Regions from separate parts of the Nocardioides sp. NPDC058538 genome, predicted to be linked through region 2. Evidence: predicted binding sites of a transcription regulator. Region 2 holds the regulator's gene; the other holds the start of a gene.

Region 1 (11,059 bases), on a different contig from region 2:
CGTGCCCGTCGCCGGGCACGCCTGTGGCCGGCGTCGGTCTTCCGCCGCCCGCCGGCGCCAGCCTCCGACGGACCGGTTGCCCGGTCCGGGCGGGAGCTGATCTCGTCCTAGAGGTGGTCTCCCTGAGAGATCGTTCTCTCAGAGGTCGTTGTCGCGGCGGCGCTGCTTCCAGCGCTCGCTGGCCCGGTCGAAGAACGAGCTGCGGGGCGTGTGGTCCCCGTCGTCCTCCTCGACCGCGGCAGCACCACGAAGAGCGGTGAGCAGCACGGAGGTCGAGGCCAGCATCACCAAGAAGCCGACCACCCCGACGATCCACATCCGCGAGATCACACCGGTCATCAGCAACGCGACACCACCGGCGAGCACGATGCCCGCGATGACCGCGTGTCGACGTTGGGCACGGCGCAGAGCCGTGCCTCGGAGGGCGGAGGCGAACTTCGGGTCCTCCGCCGAGAGCGCGCGCTCCATCTGCTCGAGCAGGCGAAGCTCCTCTTCCGAGAGTGGCACCGTACCTCCCATGTCCTGTTGGGGCATCTCCAAGTCTAGGCTGGCCACCCTGAAGGCGGTAGTGAGCCCAGAAAATTCTTGCCCCTTGACGTTCTGCCACATGGCACAACCAGGACCGATTGTGTCAAGCGAAGTGGCTGGTGCGTCAACCCCGGCCCTGATCGAGCAGGCTCGCGCGGCGCACGAGGCTGGATCCGAAGCGTTCGGTGACCTGGTCGATGGCGCGATCGGCCTCGGACCAACCCCGCTCCCGCGCGCCGAGCACCAGCTGCCGGTCGGTGCCCTCGCGGGCGACCAGGTGCTCGACCCGGACCCCGACCAGGCGCAGAGCCCGGCCCCGGAGATTCAGCTCGTCGTAGAGGCGGACCGCGATGGCGTGCACCTCCTGGGTGACGTCGGTGGGATCAGGCAGCGTGCGCGAGCGCGAGATGGTCTTGAAGTCGGTGAACCGCACCGTCAGCGCGACCGTGCGGCCGACCGAGCCGGCCCGCCGCATCCGCCGGGTGACGCGGGCCGAGAGGCGCAACAGCTCGCGGACGATGTCCTCGCGGTCGCTCAGGTCGTGACCGAAGGTCTCCTGGGCGCCGGTGGACCGGTCCGGCAGGTCGGGCCCCAGCCGCCCGGTCAGCTCGCGCTGGTCGGTGCCGGTCGCGAGCCGGTGCAGGTGGCCGCCGAGGCGCGGGCCGAGGATCTGGTGGAGGGTCAGCACCGGGGTGCGCGCGATGTCGCCCACCGTCTCGAAGCCGAGCCGCCGCAGCCGGGTCCTCGTGCTCGGGCCGACGCCGTAGAGCTCACCGACGTCGAGCGGGTGGAGGAAGCCGGGGATCTCCTCCGGCCGGACGACCACGACGCCGTCGGGCTTCGCCTTGCGGCTGCCGACCTTGGCCACGCTCGGGGTGGGCGCGACACCGACCGAGCAGGTGATGCTCAGCTCCTCGGCGATCTGGCGGCGGATCCGCTGGGCGATCTCCTCGGGGCTCCCGAAGAGTCTGGTCGCTCCCCGTACGTCGAGGAACGCCTCGTCGACGCTGACCACCTCCACCAGCGGGGTGGCGCGGCGGAAGATCTCGCGGACCTGATGGGAGACCTCGGCGACCTCACCGGAGTCGAGACGGACCGAGACGAGCTGAGGGCACAGCCGTCTCGCCATCGAGCCCGGCATCGCGGCCCGCACGCCGTAGGCCCGCGCCGGATAGTTGGCGCAGGTCACCACCCCACGGGCGTGTCCCCCGACCACCACCGGCTGGTCCCAGAGCTCGGGCTGGTGCCTGATGGCCACCGACACGAAGAAGGCGTCCATGTCGACATGGAGGATCGGGGTGACCTCCGGAGCGCCAGCGGAGGAGGTCACCCCGATCCTCCAAGGACGCGGACAAGCGCTGACTCGGCGCAAATGTCACGCCGGAGCGCTAGCGGAGGTGGGACCTTTGCGCCGCGTCGGCGCCACCCGGCGAAGCGAAGCGAGCCGTCAGCGAAGCGAAGCGAGCAAGTGAAGCTGCGAAGCCAGTGGCAGGTAATCAGCACGAGTAGAAGCCCGCTGCTCCAGATCGACCAGCGCGTTGGTAGCGCCAGGATCGACATCGAGCAACGACCCAGGAACATGATCGACGAAGACACGTACGCCACGAACGTCCGTGACCTCGAACCCGGCAGCCTCGAGCAGTCCGGTGACCTCGTCGAGCGCGAACCGGCGCCCGGAGCGCCCCTGAGGAGCAGTGTCGTCGAGAAGCTCTGCGGCCTGCGCGAAGTGGCCGGCCAGAGCGCGGGAGAGGACGGCCGCGGTGCGCTGGGCGACCAGCAGGCTGAGCGTGCCGCCGGGACGGAGCACCTCGCGGATCCCCGCCAGTGCGGCAGCAGGGTCGGGAACGACCTCGAGGACGCCGTGGCAGAGCACCACGTCGGCACCGCTGGGGTCGGCGACGTCGGAGAGTGCGGCCAGGTCGCCCTGGCGCGCGTCGACGGAGACGCCGGCCTCGCGCGCCCGGCGATCGAGCGCGGCCAGCGCATCGGGGCTGGGGTCGACGACGGTGACCCGGTGGCCGAGCCCGGCGATGCGTACGGCCGAGGTGCCGGTGCCGCCGCCGATGTCGAGGACGTCGAGCGCGCCGGAGGCCAGGACCGGGTCGAGCGCGTCCCAGACGGCGACGGTCCGGGCGCCTGCCCGACGACTGGTGGAAGCGGAGCCAGCTGACATGGGGCCAAGCGTAGGCCCTGCCTCCCACCCTGCGTACGCCACACCTGGATCAGCCCACGAGGCGGTCGTGCCGGAGCGGGGTGGCCTGCGAGGTGTGAGCCATCAGCCCGAGCGACTCCTCGACGACGGCGAGGAACCGGTCGGCGTCACGCACCTGCTCGTCGGCCTCTTCCGCGGTGACCGCACGGATGGAGCCCGCCTCCGCGGCGGCGCGCTTGGCGGCACCTGCGGCGAAGTAGTCGGCCCACTCGGAGAGCTCGGGCGCGACCTTCTTGAGGCGGACCCAGGCGTTCCACGGGCGGCGGCGACCGGCGCGGCTCGCGGCCTCGACAGGATCGGTGCGGGCGGCGATCAGCGCGGCGGCGGCCTGGAGTGCGGCGACGTGAGCGATGGCGTACCTGCTCGGCACGTCGTCGGCCACGATCGCCTCCGCGAGGGTCTCGGTGGCTCGGAAGAGGTAGCTGTGCGTCGTGGCCGGCAGCAGATGCATCGGGTCGTCCTTCTCGCTCACGGTCGACCCCGCAGTGGACGGCTCCGGCGGGCGTCGGGGGTCGAGGACGACGCCCGCCAGAGCCTGGTTGTTCGAACATCTGTTCGAACACGTGATCAAACTACACCCCGCCACCGACAGTCACAAGACGTTTCGGTGGCGGGGCGTGTCGAGCGGTGCTGCGGGTCGCTCAGTCGTCGGCGACGGCGCCGCGGATGAGGTGCGGCGGGTGGATGTAGCGGGTGTTGGCCGGCAGCCACATGACCACCAGCAGCCCGGCGGCGATGACGATCGCGATCGTGGTGAGCACGCTGATGATCACCGGCGGGCCGGTCAGGATGCCGCCGACGCTGGCCACCGCGGAGATGAAGACCAGGAAGGTGATCACGATGCGGGCCCACTCGAAGCCGTTGCGGAGGAAGACCGCGAGCACGCCGAGCATGATGGCCATCACGCCGAACAGGGTGATCGCGGGGGCGATGAACGCCGGCGCGCTGACCCGGTTGTCGTTGGGCGGGTTGATGAGGGCCTCGAGCCCCTCGGTCTCCAGGATCCGCTTGGCCGAGGCGTTGCCCTCCGCCCACGCGCGCACCAGGTCATCGGAGCGCAGCACCATGACCACGACCACGACGGCGCTGAACGCGATCAGACCGACGATCAGCCGGACCGCCCACCTCATCTCCCGCGGCACGGGCTCAGCAGCGAGGGCCGCCACCTCGACGGTGGCCTCCCGGTCCTCGTTCACGACCACACCTTCGTTCTCGTCGGGTGTCGTCATGGTCATCCGGTCTCCTTGCGACGTGGGGGGAACTCTGCGTTGATCAGCCCATTCTGCCGCACGGGGCACAACGGAGGTAAATACGGGATCGCGTGCGCCTGGTCTCGGGCCGGGTCCGTGTTGTCGGTGTCGTACGCCAAGATGTCTCCATGGAATCTCTAGCGCTGACCTTCTCCAGCGGGTGGGCCAGTGGCATCAACGCCTATCTGGTCGTGCTGGTGCTCGGCGTCGTGCAGCGTACGACGGGGGCCGAGGAGATCCCTGACGTGCTCGGCACCTGGCCGGTGCTGGCGGCCGCGGGGGCGATGTTCGCGATCGAGTTCGTCGCGGACAAGGTGCCCTACGTCGACTCGACGTGGGACTCGATCTCCACGGTGATCCGGCCCACCATCGGCGCCGTGATCGGCGTCCTGCTCGCCGGTGAGGCCGACTCGCTCAACGCGGCTGTCGGCGGCGTCGTGGGCGGCACCTCGGCGTTCATGTCCCACCTGGTCAAGGCCAGCGAGCGGCTGGCCGTCAACTCCTCCCCCGAGCCGGTCTCCAACTCGGTGGTCAGCCTGGCCGAGGACGGCCTCGTCCTCGGCGTGGTCTGGTTCGCGACCGCGCACCCGCTGGCCGCCGCCGGCATCGCCGCGGTCCTGCTGGTGGCCGGGCTGGTGCTGATGTATCTCCTCCTCCGCGCCGTTCGCGGGGGTTGGCGCAGGCTGACCCGGCGTGGAAGACGTGGCGCCCCGCCGCCGGAGGAGCCGTCCGACGGCACGACCAAGCCCTACCCCGTCCAGTGACGGCGGTAGTCGTCCTCGGGGGCGGGTACGCCGGGATGGCCAGCGCCGCCAGGCTGGCCAAGCTCGGCCACTCGGTGACCCTCCTCGAGGCCTCCGGTCAGCTCGGTGGCGCTCTGGTACCGGTGCGTGAAGAAGGGTTCACCTGGGACGCGTCGGCGACCTCGACGCTGCTGCCCGCGGTGATGCGCGACCTGTTCCGCAAGTCCGGACGGCCCGCGGAGCGTGAGCTCGAGCTGGTGCCGATGGACGTCATCCGCGAGCACCGGTTCGCCGACAAGACCTCGGTCTCGGTGCCCGGCGGCACCCGTGGCGCCCAGCTGGCGGCCTTCGACGAGCTGGGCGCGGGCATGGGTCAGCGGTGGACCGACTATGTCGCCAGGTTCAGCGAGGACTGGGAGGTGCTGCGCCAGCACTACTTCGAGGTGCCGTGGGAGCCTTCGGCGCTGCCCGCGGCCGTCGCGGAGCGGTTCCGGTCGCGCGAGACCCTCCACAAGCGGCTGCGCAAGACGTTCAAGGACGAGCGGCTCCGGCTGGTCGCGGCGCACCCGTTCGTCGCGGCGGGGCAGGAGCTGCGTGACGTACCTGCCTGGGCGGGGCTCACCGCCTATCTCGAGCAGCGTTTCGGCGCCTGGCGGGTCGAGGGCGGGATGGGGGTGGTGGCCGAGGTGCTCGCCGCCCGGATGGCCACCCGCCGGGTCTCGGTGCAGACCGCGACCCGCGTGGAGGACATCGTCGTACGCGACGGACGGGCGGTCGCGGTCAGCACCACCGCCGGCGAGATCGATCTCGGCGCCGACGGGGCGGTCGTCCTCGCCTTCGACCCGCGCTCGCTGCCGGCACTGCGGCCGCTGGTGGAACGTTCGTTGCCGGCGATCCCGCCGATGACGTTCCACCTCGGACTCTCCTCGCTGCCCGAGCACCTCCTCGATCTTCCCGACGAGCTGGTGCTCCACGGCGAGCCCACCCTGGTCGTACGGACCCGCGGGCTCGCCCCCGAGGGGCAGCACGCCTGGACGATCCACTCCCACGGCAAGCTGATGGAGGACGTCCTGCTGGCGCTGGCGCGCCACAAGATCGACCTGCGCGAGCACGTCGTGCACCGTGTCGACCTGGGCGCCGCCGAGCTCGTACGCCGCTGGCGCGGGTCGCCGCTGGGCGTGAAGTGGGCGGGGCGCGGCACGGTGTTCCAGCGCCTCGGGCCGCGCACCCCTCTCCCCAACGTCTACGCCGCCGGCGCCCACGCGACGCCCGGCTCCGGGCTGCCCTTCGCCGGGCTCTCGTCCGCGCTGGTCGCGCAGTCGATCGGGCCTGCCGAGAAGTGAGCGCCTAGGCCGTGACGTTGAGCTTGGCGAAGATCTCCAGCGTCGCCTTGGAGCGGTTGAGGGTGTAGAAGTGCAGCCCCGGGGCGCCTCCGTCGAGGAGCTCCTGGCAGAGCTCGGCGGCCACGGCGATGCCCTCGGCACGGATGTCGGCGGGCTCGGGGCCGGCGGCGCTGAGGCGCTCGACGATCTCCTCAGGGACCTCGGCGCCGATCAGCTCGCTCTGGCGGCGGATGGCGGCGAGATTCAGGATCGGCATGATCCCGGGCAGGACCGGGATGTCGACGCCGCGGGCACGGACCCGCTCGACGAGGCCGAAGTAGTCGGCCGCACGGAAGAACATCTGGGTGACCGCGAACTCCGCGCCGGCCTTCGCCTTGGCGACCAGCACGTCGGCGTCGGCATCGAGCGACTCCGCGCCCGGGTGGCCCTCCGGGAAGGCGGCGACGCCGATGCGGAAGTCACCGCGCTCGCGGGCCAGCTTCACCACGTCGATCGCGTAGTCGAGGCCGCCCGGGGTCGGGGTCCACTCGGCACGCGGCCCCTCGGCGGGGTCGCCGCGCAACGCCATCACGTGCGCGACGCCCTGCGCCGCATAGGAGTCCAGGATCGCGGCGACCTCTTCGCGGGTGTGGCCGACGCAGGTCAGGTGGGCGACCGGGAGCAGCTCGGTCTCCGCGGCGATCCGGCCGGTGATGGCGACCGTCTTGTCACGGGTCGAGCCGCCGGCGCCGTAGGTGACGCTCACGAAGGTGGGGCGGTAGGGCTCCAGCGCGCGTACGGCGTTCCACAGCTGCTCCTCGCCGGTCTCGTCCTTCGGTGGGAAGAACTCGAAGGAGAACGAGCGCTCGCCTTGGTTGATCAGCTCCGCGAGAGAGCGTCCACGTCCAGTCACCATCGGGCCATCCTAGGCAGTGCCCTAGGCTCGGAGAGTGAATGAAACGTGGGACGCCGATGAATTCCGCAGTCGCGTCCAGGGGGCACTGGACACCTTCCTCGAGACCCAGTCCCAGCGGCTGGCTCCGCTCGGTGACGAGGTCGAACCGCTGCTGCGCCGGGCCCGCGAGTCGATGTCCGGCGGCAAGCGGCTGCGGGCCGCGTTCTGCTACTGGGGCTTCCACGCGGTCCGCCCCTCCCCCTCGCCGTCCGAGGAGGGGTCGCTCGTCCGGGCAGCCGCCGCGCTCGAGCTGCTCCAGGCTTCGGCGCTCGTCCACGACGACGTCATCGACGACTCCGACACCCGGCGCGGAGCGCCGGCCGCGCACCGCGCGTTCGAGGCCGACCACTCCGCCGCGGGCTGGCCGGGCCGGTCCCGTGCCTATGGCGATGCCGCGGCCGTCCTCCTCGGCGATCTGCTGCTGACCTGGTCGGACGAGCTGCTGCGTACCTCTGGGTTCGGGGGCGCCGAGACCTCTGCCGCCCTCTCGGTGTTCGACCACACTCGCAGCGAGGTGATCGCCGGGCAGTTCCTCGACATCACCGTCCAGGCTCGCGGTGCCGCGGACGTCGAGGCGGCGATGAAGGTGGTGCGCTACAAGGCGGCCAAGTACTCCGTCGAGCGCCCCCTCCACGTCGGCGCCGCCCTGGCCGGAGCCTCCCCGGAGCAGATCGAGGCGCTGTCGGCCTACGGCCTGCCCGTCGGCGAGGCCTTCCAGCTCCGCGACGACCTCCTCGGCGTCTTCGGCGACCCCTCGGTCACCGGCAAGCCCGCCGGCGACGACCTCGTCGAGGGCAAACGCACCGTCTTGGTGGCCCTCGCCCTAGCAGGGTCGACCCCCGAGGACGCCGAACTGTTGGACCAGGCACTCGGCCAACCGCTCAACGCGGACCAGGTCGCGGCGCTACGTGCGCTCATCGCCTTCTCCGGCGCCGAGCAGCAGGTCGAGAAGACCATCACCGAGCTCTCCGGCCAGGGCCTCACCGCCCTCGACGACGCCAAGACGTCAGGCGTCCTCGACGCGTACGCCGCCGGGGTCCTGCGCGCCCTCGCCACCGCCGCCACCCAGCGCACCGTCTGAATCGAACCGTCAGGTACGTCGGCCGAAGCGTCACTCCCGCTGGCCGAGACGTCACGTGATGACGCCTCGGCCGACCTAGCTGACGCCTCGGCCGACCTAGCTGACGCCTCGGCGGGTCAGAGGCGCTCGGCAGGCATCTGGAAGAGGACCTTCTCCGACGGTCGGTCGGAGCCGCCCTCGGGTTCCATGGTGACCATCAGGTCGCCGTCCTCGACCGGGACGGCGACCGACATCTCCTCGTCGAGGACGCCGGCGGACTCCATGCCGGCGTCGGTGTGCCACCAGACCTGGTAGGACATCCCGGCGGGGCGCTCGAGGTCGGCGGTGTCGACCGCGACCATGCGCATCTGGTGGGACATCGCGACCATCAGCTCGCCGTCGGAGGTCTCCTCCTTGTGCATCCGCGCGTCGGGGGCCGACATCACCTCGGCGGCGGTCATCGCGGGCGGGTCGTCATCTCCTACGACCACGCCGACCGTCACGCCGACTCCGATGACCAGGGCCGCGACCGCGGCCAGCACACCCACGAGCCGACGACGGCGCCGCGCCACGGAGACCACGGGCGGGAGCTGCGGAGTCTCCGAGGCCGTACGCACCACGCGGGCGCGCAGCGATGCCGGCGGCGTCTCGGCGACCTGACCGGCGAGCGAGGCGGTCGCCGACCGCAGCGAGTCGACCTCCTCCCGGCAGTCGGGACAGGCAGCCAGGTGCGCCTCGACCTCGGCGTGCTCCTCGTCCGCCAACGAGTTGAGCAGGTAGGCCCCGACCAGGCCGTGCACGTCAGGCGCCATCCTGCACCTCCAGGCAGTCTCGAAGACGGATCAGCCCGTCCCGCATCCGTGACTTCACCGTCGGCAGCGGCCGGCCGAGCATCTCGGCGACCTCGGGATAGGTGAAGCCCTGGTAATAGGCCAGCCGCACGGCCTGGGACTGCAGTGGTGTGAGGGAGTCCAGGCAGCGGCGTACGCCTTCGTGCTCCGACGCCATGACGACAGCGTCCTCCGGGCCGGCGACTTCCACCGGCTCACGCCGGGCGACGTGCTCTTCGCGAGCCCGCGAGGCCTGCGTGGAGCGCACGGTGTCGACCGCGCGACGGTGCGCGATCGTCAGCACCCAGGTCCGGACAGTGCCGCGCGACGGGTCGAACCGGGCCGCCTGGCGCCATATCTCGGTGAACACCTCCTGGGTCACCTCCTCGGCACGTGAGGGGTCGCGCACGACCCGCCGGGCGACACCGAAGACGAGCGGAGACAGGTCGTCGTAGAGCCGGCCGAAGGCATCGAGGTCGCCACCGGCGACCGCGGCGAGCACCGCCGCGGGGTCCAGCTCGTCATCGGGGTCAGGCGGCGACTCGTCGCCCACGACCCGCAGCGCTCGCCGCACGCGCACCCCTTTCGACAAATGAAAGATCTCATCCCGGGTTCGCAGCCGAAGAGTGGGAGGATTGGTCCCATCCGCCCATCGATCGGCCACGAACCCACAGCATGGCATCCCGCATCCTCCCCGGACGTCTCTACGGCCCCCTCGCGGGCATCGCCGCCGGCGTGCTCGGCCTCGGCGTCGCCGAGCTCATCGCCGCCCTGGCCGGTGGCGCCTCTCCCCTGCTCGCGCTCGGCGACCGGGTCATCGACCTGACCCCACGCTGGCTCAAGGAGGCGGCGGTCGCCACCTTCGGCACCGCCGACAAGCCGATCCTGCTCGCTTGCGTCGGGCTGGTCACCCTCGTCCTGCTCGGGGTGGCCGGCGCCTTGGCCGTACGCCGCCCCGCCCTCGGCGCGGGCATGCTGCTGCTCCTCGGGGCCATCGACATCGCCGCCCTGCGGGCCGACCGGGCCGACAACGGCACGATCGGGATCATCGCGCTGCTGATCGGCCTCGCGGTCGGCATCACCGCACTGATCCTCCTCACCCGGCCGCTACGCGACACCGACAGCCCGCCCACCGAGGCCGAGGCCCCCGACGGCTTCGACCGTCGCAGGTTCCTGGTCGCCGCGGCGACGGTGACCGCGGTGGGCGCGGCCGGCGGGGTGGGCGCCAAGGTGGTCACCGGACGCCGGCTCCCGGCGACGAGGGTGGCCATCCCCGCGGCCGTCTCCCCCGCCGCGCCCCTCCCTGCGGGCGCGGAGCTCCGGATCGACGGGCTGACGCCCCACCTGACCCCCGTCGACGACTTCTACCGCATCGACATCGCCCTGCTCACCCCACGCGTCGACGTCGCCGACTACCGGCTCAAGATCCACGGCCTGGTCGACGACCCGGTCGAGCTCACCTACGAGGACCTGCTCGCGATGCCGCTCTACGAGCGCCGCGTGACGATCTGCTGCGTCTCCAACGAGGTCGGCGGCGACCTGATCGGCAACGCGACCTGGACCGGCGTACGCATCCGCGACGTCCTCAAGCGCGCCGGCCTCTCCCCCGACGCCGACGCGGTGAAGTCCACCGGCGCCGACGGCATCACCATCGGCACCCCGCTCGAGGCGCTCACCGACGGCCGCGACGCCCTGCTCGCGATCGCCCAGGACGGTGAGCCCCTGACCCGGGACCACGGGTTCCCCGTCCGCATGGTCGTCCCCGGCCTCTACGGCTACGTCTCGGCGACCAAGTGGCTCACCGAGCTGGAGGTCACCCGCTTCGCCGACTTCCGCGCCTACTGGACCGACCGCGGCTGGTCCGCCGAGGGCCCGATCAAGACCGAGTGCCGCATCGACCTGCCCGGAGACGACGTCATGCCTGGTGAACGCACCATCGCCGGCGTCGCCTGGGCGCAGCACCGGGGTGTGAGCAAGGTCGAGGTACGCATCGACGACGGCCCCTGGCAGCCCGCCACGCTCGCCGCCGAGGACAGCATCGACACCTGGCGCCAGTGGACCTACCGCTGGGACGCGACCGAGGGCGAGCACCGGATCCAGGCGCGGGCCTATGACCGCACCGGCACTCCGCAGACCGCCGACGAGGCGCCGCCCGCTCC
Region 2 (11,059 bases):
CGCCCCGGCGTCGACGCTTCCTACGCCGTCCTCAAGGGCCGCTCCAACTACGCCTGCCTCCACCGGGTGCGCGAGGGCGCGCCCGACGACCAGGGCACCCTGGTCGACGTCCCGCTGGGCCCGATGGCCGAGAAGGTCCTCGAGCTGCGCAGCTGGGCCGAGAAGCAGGCGGAGAAGAGCGGCAGCGGCGAGCGCGATTCCGCGCCCCGCCACACCGACCGCGAGTGGCGCCAGGTCTCCGTCAACCACCGCGACTGCCTCGGCGCCGCCAAGTGCCCCTTCGGTGAGGAGTGCTTCGCCGAGGTCGCCAAGGACAAGGCCCAGAAGAGCCACCTGATCGTCACCAACCACTCCCTGCTCGCGATCGACGCGATCGAGGGCGTGCCGATGATCCCGGAGTACGACGCCGTCGTGATCGACGAGGCCCACGAGCTCGTCGCCCGGGTGACCCAGGCGGCGACCGACGAGCTGACCGCGGCCGAGGTGGAGCGGGCCGCCCGGCGGGCCCAGAAGCACATCGAGGGATCCGAGGCCGATGACCTCGCCGATGCGTCCGACGCGTTGCGCGCGGCGATCAACGAGACCTCACCCGGGCGGCTGATCACGCTGCCCGAGGTCGTCTCGGACGCCCTGGTGCTGGTGCGCGATGCCGCTCGGTCAGCGATCTCCGCGCTGCCGAAGCCGAAGGACTCCGAGGGCGCCGATCCCGGCTTCCAGCAGGCCAAGGGTGGCCTGCAGGAGGTCTTCACCACCGCGGAGCGGATGGCCGCGGGCTCCGAGCACGACGTCATCTGGCTCAACGAGGGCGGTGACCGGATCCCGCCTCGACTCTGCGTCGCGCCGCTGCAGGTCTGGGCGCAGATGCGCGAGAAGCTGCTGACCGAGAAGACCGTCGTCTTCGCCTCGGCGACCCTCAAGCTCGGCGGCGACTTCGGCCCCGTGGCCGGATCCCTCGGGCTCAAGGCAGAGGAGCGCACCGCGGTGGGCGCCGGGGCGCAGCGCACCGATGACGTGCTGCCGTGGATCGGCCTCGATGTCGGCAGCCCGTTCGACTACGGCAAGCAGGGGATCCTCTATGTCGCGCGCCACCTGCCTCCTCCTGGACGTGACGGCATGGGCGCCAAGACCCTCGACGAGATCGTCGACCTGGTCGACGCCGCCGACGGGCGTACGCTCGGGCTCTTCTCGTCCCGGCGCGCCGCCGAGGCCGCCGCCGAGGTCGTGCGCCAGAAGCTGCCTCACCTGACCACGCTGGCCCAGGGAGACGCGCAGCTGCCCGAGCTCGCGGCGCAGTTCGTCGCCGACCCGCACACGGTGCTCTTCGGCACGCTGTCGCTGTGGCAGGGCCTCGACGTCCCCGGCGACACCTGCCAGCTCGTGATCATCGACCGGATCCCGTTCCCGCGGCCCGACGACCCGCTGATGTCGGCCCGGCAGCAGGCGGCCGACAAGGCCGGCGGCAACGGTTTCATGCAGGTCGCCGCCACCCATGCAGCGCTGCTGCTCGCGCAGGGGGCAGGCCGGCTGATCCGCACCACCACCGACCGCGGCGTCGTGGCCGTCCTGGACGCCCGCCTCGCCACCGCCCGCTACGGCGGATTCCTCAAGGCCAGCCTGCCGCCGATGTGGGCCACGACCGACCCCGAGGTCGTGCGTAAGGCACTGAAGCGTCTCTCTGAGATGGCCTCGGCCTGACCGAGATGCACGCCGACTCGGCTCGTTATGACGAGCCGAGTCGACGTGGGTTGGTTCAGCGGTAGGTCTTCGCCCACCAGCGATGGGTGGCCTTGTCAGGGGTCGCGACGCCGTGGCAGGAGAACGCGGTGCCCTGGCCACACTTGAAGTTGCTGCTCGCGTTGGCGAAGGTGACCTCGACCTTGCGGATCCGCTTGGAGGAGAAGCCCTCGATGGTCTTGGTGGCGATGCCCTTGCTGTTGGGCTTGAGGTAGTAGACGCTGCGGGTGCCGTCGGTGCGGAAGACGCTGACCATGGCGGCGTTGGCGCTGGGTCGGGCCAGGTCGACCTTCACCCGCAGCTTCCAGCCCTTGCCCACCTTCTTCGGGACGAGGCGCTGCGAGGCGTAGGTGAGGTGCTTCAGCGTGAACTTGCCGTCGACGGTCTGTCGCTTGGCGGGCAGCGCGGTGCGGCCGTCGTAGACCGGCGCATAGTAGGCGCCGCCCTCGCTGTAGGTCTTCGAGGGCGCCAGGTTGGCGGCGGCGAAGCGGGCGTACTGCGTCTTCAGGGTGGTGCCGCGGTCGGCGAGCGCCCGGCGGATGGCGAGGGTGGAGTAGGTCGACGGGGCTCGGTTCCAGATATCGAGGACCACGGCTGGCAGGCCACCCCGCTCCCTGGCGAAGCGCTCGGAGAGGTAGCGGAAGAAGATCCAGTTGCCGTAGATGCCGAGGTTGGAGGCGTAGGAGTTGTCCAGCGGCTTGCGCTGGTCCTCGAGCTGGCCGTAGCCCAGGTATTGCCGGTTGTCGTTGATGCTGTCGTAGACCTCGTCCTCGACCCAGGTCGCCGTGGATTCCATCATCCAGCGGTCCTCGCCGGCGTCGTAGGCGAACTGGACGGCGTGGAAGTATTCGTGAGCGGCGGTGACCCGGAGGTTCTCGGTGGGCGTGTTGTACGAGCCGTACTCGCTGGTGGCGTAGTCGTTGTCCAGGACGCAGTAGGCCGTCGCGGCGGTCTTGGAGACCTTCGTCTCGGGCGCGCAATAGCCGTAGTAGCCCTCGTCGTAGAGGTTCTCCAGGTAGATGTCGACCTTGCCCGGGGTGACCGCCTTGTCGGCGGCGGGCTTGCGGTAGCCCGCCTGCACGTAGAGGTTGTGGACCTTCGTGACCACGTCACGGACCTGGGTCGCGTACGTCGTCGAGGCGCGGTCGCCGCCCTTGCCCGGCGTGTAGTGGACGCAGACCGCGTTGCTGCAGGTCTGGGCCGCGGTGCGAGGGCGGGCGAGCAGTTCCCGCGCGGCGGCCTTGTTGGAGCCGTCCAGGGCATCCTTGGCGTTCCACAGGTCGGTCAGCGCGATGGTCGCGTCGGGCCGGCCGGCGACATGCCGTCCGGGCACGACCTGCCGGGTGCCGCGCACCGACTGGTTGCGCTTGACCTTCTTGGCCGCGGCGAGCGCCTCCCGGGCCGCCTTCTCCGTCACCGGCTGCTCGGCGCTGGTGTCACCGCCGGTCCTCACCGAGGTCGCCGGCGTCGAGCCGGTTGCGGGCATGGTGGCGACGAACGTCGCGACGACCATGCCTGCGATCAAGACGAGGGATCGTTGTTTGCGGTTGATCCGGCGGGCAATGTTTCGCATGAGATACCAGACGTTCGGGAAGGCAGACCTGGGCAGTCTAAGCGCAGAGCGCCGCTGTGTCCGGGGGACACGGCCTAGACATGCGCAGGTCGAGCATGCTCACCTCGAGCAGGTTGCCGAAACCCGGCCGCCGGTAGATGCGGTCGTGGAGGTGGCCGTCGATCTTGGAGGGGGCGGTCTCCACCGCGGCTGTGCCGTCCACGCGCAGCGGCATCCACGCGTCGCGGGCCGGCTCGTGCGGCCGGACGTTCTCGTTGGCCATGCCATAGCCGTACTCGCCGGGACCGTACTCGTAGAGGTAGTCGCCCAGGTGGAGGATCGCGTGCAGGTCTTCACGCGTGGCCAGGTGGCGGTAGGACGCGAACCAGCCGGCCTGCAGGTTGGAGCAGGAGACCACCCCGAAACGTACGTTCTCCGGGGTCGCGTCCGCGGCCGGAGCGGTGCGGGTGCGGCGGTCGATCTGCGTCTGGGTCACGCTGTAGGGAACGACGCAGCCGCCGGCCCTGTCATGGGCCGGCGGCTGGATCTCACGCAGTGTTCCCGGACTCGTTCCGGGAGGTGGCGCAGGACTCAGAGGCTGCGCAGGACCGCAGTCACCTTGCCGAGGATCGTCGCGTGGGTGCCGTCGATCGGCTCGTACGCAGCGTTGTGCGGCAGCAACCAGACCTTGCCGTCCTTGCGGGAGAGCGTCTTGACGGTGGCCTCGCCGTCGATCAGCGCGGCGACGATCTCGCCGTTCTCGGCGGTCGGCTGCTGGCGCACGACCACGAAGTCGCCGTCGCAGATCGCCGCGTCGACCATCGAGTCACCGGAGACCGAGAGCAGGAAGAGATCGCCGTTGCCGACCAGCTGCTTGGGCAGCGGGAAGACGTCCTCGATGCTCTGCTGGCTCGAGGTCTCCTCGGCCAGGATCGGGCCACCGGCCGCGATCCGCCCGACCAGGGGGACCATCGCGGCATCGGGGTTGGGGTTGATGTCGGCCTCGGCGGAGATCGTCGACTCGGGCTCCTCGCCGGACATGGCCTTGCGGTGGGCCATCACCTCCGGGAGGAAGACCTCGAGGGCGCGCGGCCGCTTCGGGTCCTTGCGGATCAGACCACGCTGCTCCAGCGCACGGAGCTGGTGGGCGACACTGCTGGTGCTGGTCAGCCCGACCGCTGCGCCGATCTCGCGCATGCTGGGCGGGTAGCCGCGCTGCTCGATGCTGTCGCGCAGGTGAGCGAGGATGCGCTGCTGACGCGGCGTGAGCCCGGTCGCGTCCGGCGGCCCGTCGGGCAGCTCGCGGACGCGGCTCTTCTTCGAACCGCCTGATCCGGTGCCTGTCTTCTGCGTGGTCATGTCACCACATTAGTCCCTCTGGCACCACGACATCAAACATTTGTTCGACCTCGTGGGCGGCGCGTGTCGGCGTTCGAAAATTCTTGGGGTCGCTACTTGCGTTGTTCGAACACGTGATCTACCTTCGAACATGTGCTCGATCGAACACGTGATCGAGAGACTGGTGATCAGGAGGCCGTGAGATGAGTGCAACAGTCTATGTGCTGCCCGTAGCCGAGCCGCCGCGTCCGGCGCCGGAGGTGCGACGCTCGAGCGTGCGGCTCACTCGTCGCGGCCGAGTCGTCGTGTTCGCATTCGCGCTCGTCGTGCTCTTCGGGATCGCACTGATCGGGGCGAAGGTGGCGTTCGCGGTGGAGAACGGTGCGGACAAAAGTCCCTCCCCCTCCGCCCACACGATGGTCGTCGGCGATGGCGACACGCTCTGGGACATCTCCTCGAAGGCCGTCGCCGGCACCGACTCCTCGATTCGGGAGATGGAGCAGACGATCAAGGAGCTCAACAGCCTCGAGTCCTCGATGCTCGTGTCCGGCCAGACCCTGATCATCCCGACCGCGCCGTAGCGCGCCGCTATAGATGTCCGGCTGCTCCGTCAGCCCGCGCAGCGGGCACCCTGGCAGCCGGCTACCGGGGAAAGGTGAGAGTGCTGCAGACGATGGGAAGCGTCTGCAGCACTCTCGCTGTATTGGAGCGCGTTCGGAAACCCGGAAGCGCCGGCCAGGCGCCGGGTTTCCGAAGGCGCTCTCAGTGGCGCCCGCGGTAGGGGCTGTCCGGCTCGGCTGGCGGCCACTGCTTGTTGCGAGTGCCGTGCCGTGGCGGCCACTCGTCGTCCGGTTCGACCGGCGGGTCCTGCGGCTGACGCTGGGAAGGCATCGCCTGGGTTGCGGCGGGGTCCTGGGTCAGTCGAGCCCGCGAGCCGGTCTGGCCGTAGCCGGCCGGGGTCTGGTAGGCGCCGGACTGATACTGCGGGGAGCCGGCCTGCTGAGTGGGGTAGCTGTCCGTGCCGTATCCCTGCGAGCCGTACCCCTGAGTGCTCTGCGGCGTCGACGTCGGTGTCGGCGGGCTGGAGTAGTAGGGCGCCGGGGAAGGTGGCGGGCTGGTCGGGGGCTGGTAAGCCGACGCACCGTACGCTGCTCGGCTGCCGGTGTTGCCGTAGCCCTGATCGCTGCTGGGGTAGCCGTACGGCGACTGGGAGCCGGTGTCGGTGTAGGCCGAGCGGTTCGAGGTGTCGCCGTAGGGCGGCTGGCTCCCGGTGTCGGAGCTGTGCCGGCCGTACGAACCGGTGTCGTCGTAGCCGTAGGAGCCCGTGCCGTAGTAGTCCTGCTCCGGGTAGTCCTGCTCCGGGTAGGCCTGGTCGGAGTAGGCCGGGGCCGAGTAGTCCTGCTCCTCGACGTAGGCGTTGGAGTGGCTTCCGGCGTAGTCGTCGGTGGGTGGCGTGGTGGGGGAGCCGGAGAAGGCCCGCCAGGCCTTCCCGGCGAAGGTGAAGGTCAGGAAGAGGCAGGCGACTGCAACGACCGCCGCGATGGCGAGCTTCGCCCAGGCGCCGGAATCGCCTCCCCGTGCGTCGGCCCCGAAACCGACGGCGACCCACACGAGCACTCCCCAGATGACGAGGAAGGCCAGTGTCGCGATCGCAGGCAAGATGAAAGGTGGCCGGGGACCGCTTCTGGGGCGCGTGCCTCTCCGCGACCCGACGCGATTTCCTCCGGAGATGTTTGTCACGGGGGTCATTCTTACTCATCTGGGCCAGTCCGTCGCTGCTGAACCGGAATCTTTCGGTGTTTGACCGGCGACACGCCGGACACGCGGGTAAACCCGACCCTCGCTTGCATCGCCGTGGGGGCGGGCGTACGGTTACCACTACATCTAGTAGTTACACCGCTGTAGTTATCCACATCTAGTTCACATGAACGGGCGGATGGCCCACAGCGATGTGGGTGTTGTTCCACAGGGACTCACGCTCATATCCACAGGTTCCACAGGCTCGGGCCGCCAATGAGACGGCCTGGATCCACAGGTCTCACGAGAGGGGCTCTACCGTGCACTGTCCGTTCTGCCGACACAGCGACACCAAGGTGCTCGACTCCCGCGTGGCCGAGGACGGTGGCCAGATCCGGCGCCGCCGGGTCTGCCAGGAATGTGGGAAGCGGTTCACGACCGTCGAGCAGATGCAGCTGATGGTGGCCAAGCGCTCCGGCGCTGCGGAGCCGTTCAGCCGCGACAAGGCGGTGCACGGCGTACGCAAGGCATGCAAGGGCCGGCCGGTCACCGAGGACCAGCTCGCCTGCCTCGGCCAGGAGGTCGAGCAGGCGCTGCGCAGCCAGGGGCTGGCCGAGGTTCCCAGCAACGAGGTGGGGCTGGCGATCCTCGCGCCGCTGCGCGAGCTCGACGAGGTGGCGTACCTGCGCTTCGCGAGCGTCTACCGGGCCTTCGGCTCGGTGGAGGACTTCGAGCGTGAGATCCAGATGCTGCGTACGGAACGAGAAGTCCAGGACTTCGAGACAGAACATCCGGTCGAGGCCCCGGTGGGCTCCGACTAGGTCCCACGGCCATGAAATAGGGATGGCACAGACCGGCCCGGGCAGGCCGTGGGGAAGCGACCTGCTCGGGCCATTCAACGGCACAACCAGCGGAAACAGATAGAACAGAGCAAGGACTCCACCATCAGCACCGACCAGCAGTACGGCACAGCGATCGATGACAACAGGGGGAACGAAATGACAGACACGGCAGCAGAGGCACGGGCATCGGCTAAGGCAGGCGCCGGGCTGAAGATCGAGCGGATCTTCAGCACCGACGGCGTCCACCCTTACGACGAGATCACCTGGGAGCGGCGCGACGTCGTCCAGAAGAACTGGAAGACCGGCGTGACCGTCTTCGAGCAGACCGGAGTCGAGTTCCCCGACTTCTGGTCGATCAATGCCTCGACGATCGTGACGACCAAGTACTTCCGCGGCGCGCTCGGCACCGAGAAGCGTGAGCAGAGCCTGAAGCAGCTGATCGACCGCGTCGTGAACACCTACGTCGCCTCCGGCAAGGAGAACGACTACTTCGCCTCCGAGGCCGACGCCGACCTCTTCGGTCGCGAGCTCACCTGGCTGCTGGTCAACCAGCACTTCGCCTTCAACTCGCCGGTCTGGTTCAACGTCGGCACCGAGTCCCCCCAGCAGGTCTCGGCCTGCTTCATCCTCTCGGTCGACGACTCCATGGACTCCATCCTGAACTGGTACAAGGAGGAGGGCCTGATCTTCAAGGGCGGCTCCGGTGCCGGTCTCAACCTCTCCCGCATCCGCTCCTCCAAGGAGCTGCTGAAGTCCTCCGGCGGCACCGCCTCCGGCCCGGTCTCCTTCATGCGTGGCGCCGACGCGTCCGCGGGCACCATCAAGTCCGGTGGCGCCACCCGCCGCGCGGCGAAGATGGTCGTGCTCGACGTCGACCACCCCGACATCGAGGAGTTCGTCGAGACCAAGGCGCGCGAGGAGGACAAGATCCGCGCGCTGCGCGACGCCGGCTTCGACATGGACCTGGGCGGCAAGGACATCTCGTCCGTGCAGTACCAGAACGCCAACAACTCCGTGCGCGTCTCCGACGAGTTCATGCGCGCTGTCGAGGAGGGCAGGAAGTTCGGCCTCCGGGCGCGTACGACCGGTGAGGTCATCGAGGAGATCGACGCCCGCGAGCTGTTCCGCAAGATCTCGATCGCCGCGTGGGAGTGTGCCGACCCGGGTCTGCAGTACGACGACACGATCAACGACTGGCACACCAACCCGGAGACGGGCCGGATCACCGGCTCCAACCCGTGCTCGGAGTACATGTCGCTGGACAACTCCTCCTGCAACCTGGCGTCGCTGAACCTGCTGAAGTTCCTCAAGGACGACGACACCTTCGACGCCGTGCGCTTCCAGCAGGCCTGCGAGGTCGTCTTCACCGCGATGGACATCTCCATCTGCTTCGCCGACTTCCCGACCGAGGCGATCGGCGAGACCACCCGCGACTACCGCCAGCTCGGCATCGGCTACGCCAACCTCGGCGCGCTGCTGATGGCGATGGGTCTGGGCTACGACAGCGAGGGTGGCCGCACGATGGCCGCCGCCATCACCTCGCTGATGACCGGTGCCGGCTACAAGCGCTCGGCCGAGCTGGCCGGTGTCGTCGGGCCGTACGCCGGGTTCGCTCGCAACGCCGAGGCCCACCAGCGGGTCATGCGCAAGCACCAGGCCGCCAACGACGCGGTCCGCTCGATCAACCCGGTCGACCGCAACATCATCGACGCGGCGACCCGCGTGTGGAACGACGTCGTCGAGATCGGCAAGGTCAACGGCTTCCGCAACGCCCAGGCCTCGCTGCTCGCGCCGACCGGCACCATCGGCTTCATGATGGACTGCGACACCACCGGCATCGAGCCCGACTTCTCGCTGGTCAAGTTCAAGAAGCTCGTCGGCGGCGGCTCGATGCAGATCGTCAACCAGGTGATCCCGCGTGCGCTGAAGAAGATGGGCTACCAGCCCGAGCAGATCGAGGCGATCGTCGCCTACATCGCCGAGCACGGCCACGTCATCGACGCCCCCGGCCTGCGCCAGGAGCACTACGAGGTCTTCGACACCGCGATGGGCAAGCGCGCGCTGCAGCCGATGGGCCACGTACGCATGATGGCGGCGACCCAGCCGTTCCTCTCCGGTGCGATCTCCAAGACCGTCAACCTGCCCGAGACCGCGACGGTCGAGGAGATCGAGCAGGTCTACATGGAGTCGTGGAAGCTGGGCCTGAAGGCCACCGCGATCTACCGCGACAACTGCAAGGTCGGCCAGCCGCTGGCCGACGGCAAGTCGGAGAGCGCCAAGAAGGACCAGGGCCTCTCCACCGCCGCCGTGGCTGCTGAGGCCGAGGTCGAGCCCGAGGTCGTCGAGAAGATCATCGAGAAGATCGTCTACGCGCCGACCCGCAAGCGCCTGCCGAAGTCCCGCGTCTCGCGCACCACCTCCTTCACGGTCGGTGGCGCCGAGGGTTACATGACCTCTGGTGCCCACGCCGACGGCGAGCTCGGTGAGGTCTTCCTCAAGCTCGGCAAGCAGGGCTCGACCCTGGCCGGTGTCATGGACGCCTTCTCCATCGCGGTCTCTGTCGGCCTTCAGTACGGCGTGCCCCTGGAGACCTACGTCTCCAAGTTCACCAACCTGAAGTTCGAGCCCGCCGGTCTGACCGACGACCCGGACGTACGCATGGCGCAGTCGCTCATGGACTACGTCTTCCGCCGGCTGGCGCTGGACTACATGTCCTTCGAGGACCGCTCGGCTCTCGGCATCTACTCGGCCGACGAGCGTCAGCGCTACCTCGAGACCGGCTCCTACGAGCAGCTCGGCAACGGCACCACCGCCGCCGAGCTGGTCCAGAAGCCGGCTCCGGCCCCGAGGGCCGCGGCGGCACCCGTCGCCGAGCCGGTCGAGGCCGAGATCGAGGAGGAGGCCGAGGTCGTCGAGGAGGCGCCCAAGGCCACCGCCCACACCACCACCGAGCTGCTCGAGTCGATCAGCGGCATGGCCATCGACAGCCCGCTCTGCTTCACCTGCGGCACCAAGATGCGCCCCGCCGGCTCCTGCTACGTCTGCGAGGGCTGCGGCTCGACCTCCGGTTGCAGCTGAGTTCTGAGTGACTGAGTCCGGTCCCGCACCCGAGCAAGGGTGCGGGACCAGCTCGTTTTCGGGGACGTGGGAGTTCTGGTGTCGCTGGGTGACCTCGGGACTCCCGCGTCGCACGCGGATAGCCTGCGGTGTGTGAGTGACGCGGATCTTGCTGACGTGATGGCCCTCGAACGCGAATTGCAGACTGCGACGGCTCGGGCCGATCCGGGTCGTCTCAGGGAGCTCCTGGCGCCAGACTTCGAGGAGATCGGTGCTTCGGGCCGCCTATGGGACGCGGCGTCGACTCTCGAGATGCTCGCGAGCGAGGACGATGACACTCCTGACATCGAGCGTGAACTCACTGGGCGCGTGATCGCGGACGACATGGTCATCCTCCGGTGGCAGTCGGTCCGTGGCGAGCGCAGCGCCCATCGAACCTCGCTGTGGCAACGTCGTCCGGAGGGTTGGCGTCTCGTGCATCATCAAGGCACGCCGATCACTTGAGGTCCGAGACGTGGGAGTGCCGGTGTCACTGCGTGACCTCAGGACTCCCAGGTCGCGGGGAACATAGGGTTTCCGGATGAGCTCAGCTGGCGCTGACGTCCCGTATGCGGGGACCGACTTCTATTGTGATGTCGCGATCCCGCACCCGGATTGCCTGGACGTTGTGCACGAGGACGAACACGTGCTGGCGTTCCATCACACGCGTCCGTTCTGGGCGATCCACATCGTGGTGGTGCCCAAACGCCACATCGCTTCGCTGACGACCGTGAGCGACGAGGATGAGGCCGATGTACGT

What was found. Region 2 encodes LexA, which represses DNA repair genes until DNA is damaged. Its sites were predicted from a motif close to TCGAACANNTGTTCGA; they were not measured.
Region 1: ACFWQC_RS21465 (SAV_6107 family HEPN domain-containing protein) is a predicted target of LexA. The motif match lies at 3,284-3,299, and genes of this name have one in related genera.

What each region holds. Positions count from the first base shown of each region.
Region 1 is NZ_JBHXNY010000028.1:34,830-45,888, forward strand. It holds gene ACFWQC_RS21445 (transglutaminaseTgpA domain-containing protein) at 1-111, shown strand, start outside; gene ACFWQC_RS21450 (DUF3040 domain-containing protein) at 139-507, opposite strand; gene dinB (DNA polymerase IV) at 653-1,858, opposite strand; gene ACFWQC_RS21460 (methyltransferase domain-containing protein) at 1,976-2,701, opposite strand; gene ACFWQC_RS21465 (SAV_6107 family HEPN domain-containing protein) at 2,751-3,212, opposite strand; gene ACFWQC_RS21470 (hypothetical protein) at 3,382-3,975, opposite strand; gene ACFWQC_RS21475 (DUF4126 domain-containing protein) at 4,119-4,754, shown strand; gene ACFWQC_RS21480 (phytoene desaturase family protein) at 4,751-6,076, shown strand; gene metF (methylenetetrahydrofolate reductase [NAD(P)H]) at 6,081-6,971, opposite strand; gene ACFWQC_RS21490 (polyprenyl synthetase family protein) at 7,006-8,091, shown strand; gene ACFWQC_RS21495 (anti-sigma factor domain-containing protein) at 8,208-8,882, opposite strand; gene sigK (ECF RNA polymerase sigma factor SigK) at 8,872-9,474, opposite strand; gene ACFWQC_RS21505 (molybdopterin-dependent oxidoreductase) at 9,576-11,059, shown strand, end outside.
Region 2 is NZ_JBHXNY010000020.1:17,795-28,853, reverse strand. It holds gene ACFWQC_RS17960 (ATP-dependent DNA helicase) at 1-1,695, shown strand, start outside; gene ACFWQC_RS17955 (MXAN_6640 family putative metalloprotease) at 1,751-3,259, opposite strand; gene ACFWQC_RS17950 (alkaline phosphatase D family protein) at 3,345-3,782, opposite strand; gene lexA (transcriptional repressor LexA) at 3,878-4,645, opposite strand; gene ACFWQC_RS17940 (LysM peptidoglycan-binding domain-containing protein) at 4,828-5,205, shown strand; gene ACFWQC_RS17935 (hypothetical protein) at 5,387-6,283, opposite strand; gene nrdR (transcriptional regulator NrdR) at 6,682-7,182, shown strand; gene ACFWQC_RS17925 (vitamin B12-dependent ribonucleotide reductase) at 7,360-10,281, shown strand; gene ACFWQC_RS17920 (DUF4440 domain-containing protein) at 10,414-10,764, shown strand; gene ACFWQC_RS17915 (HIT domain-containing protein) at 10,841-11,059, shown strand, end outside.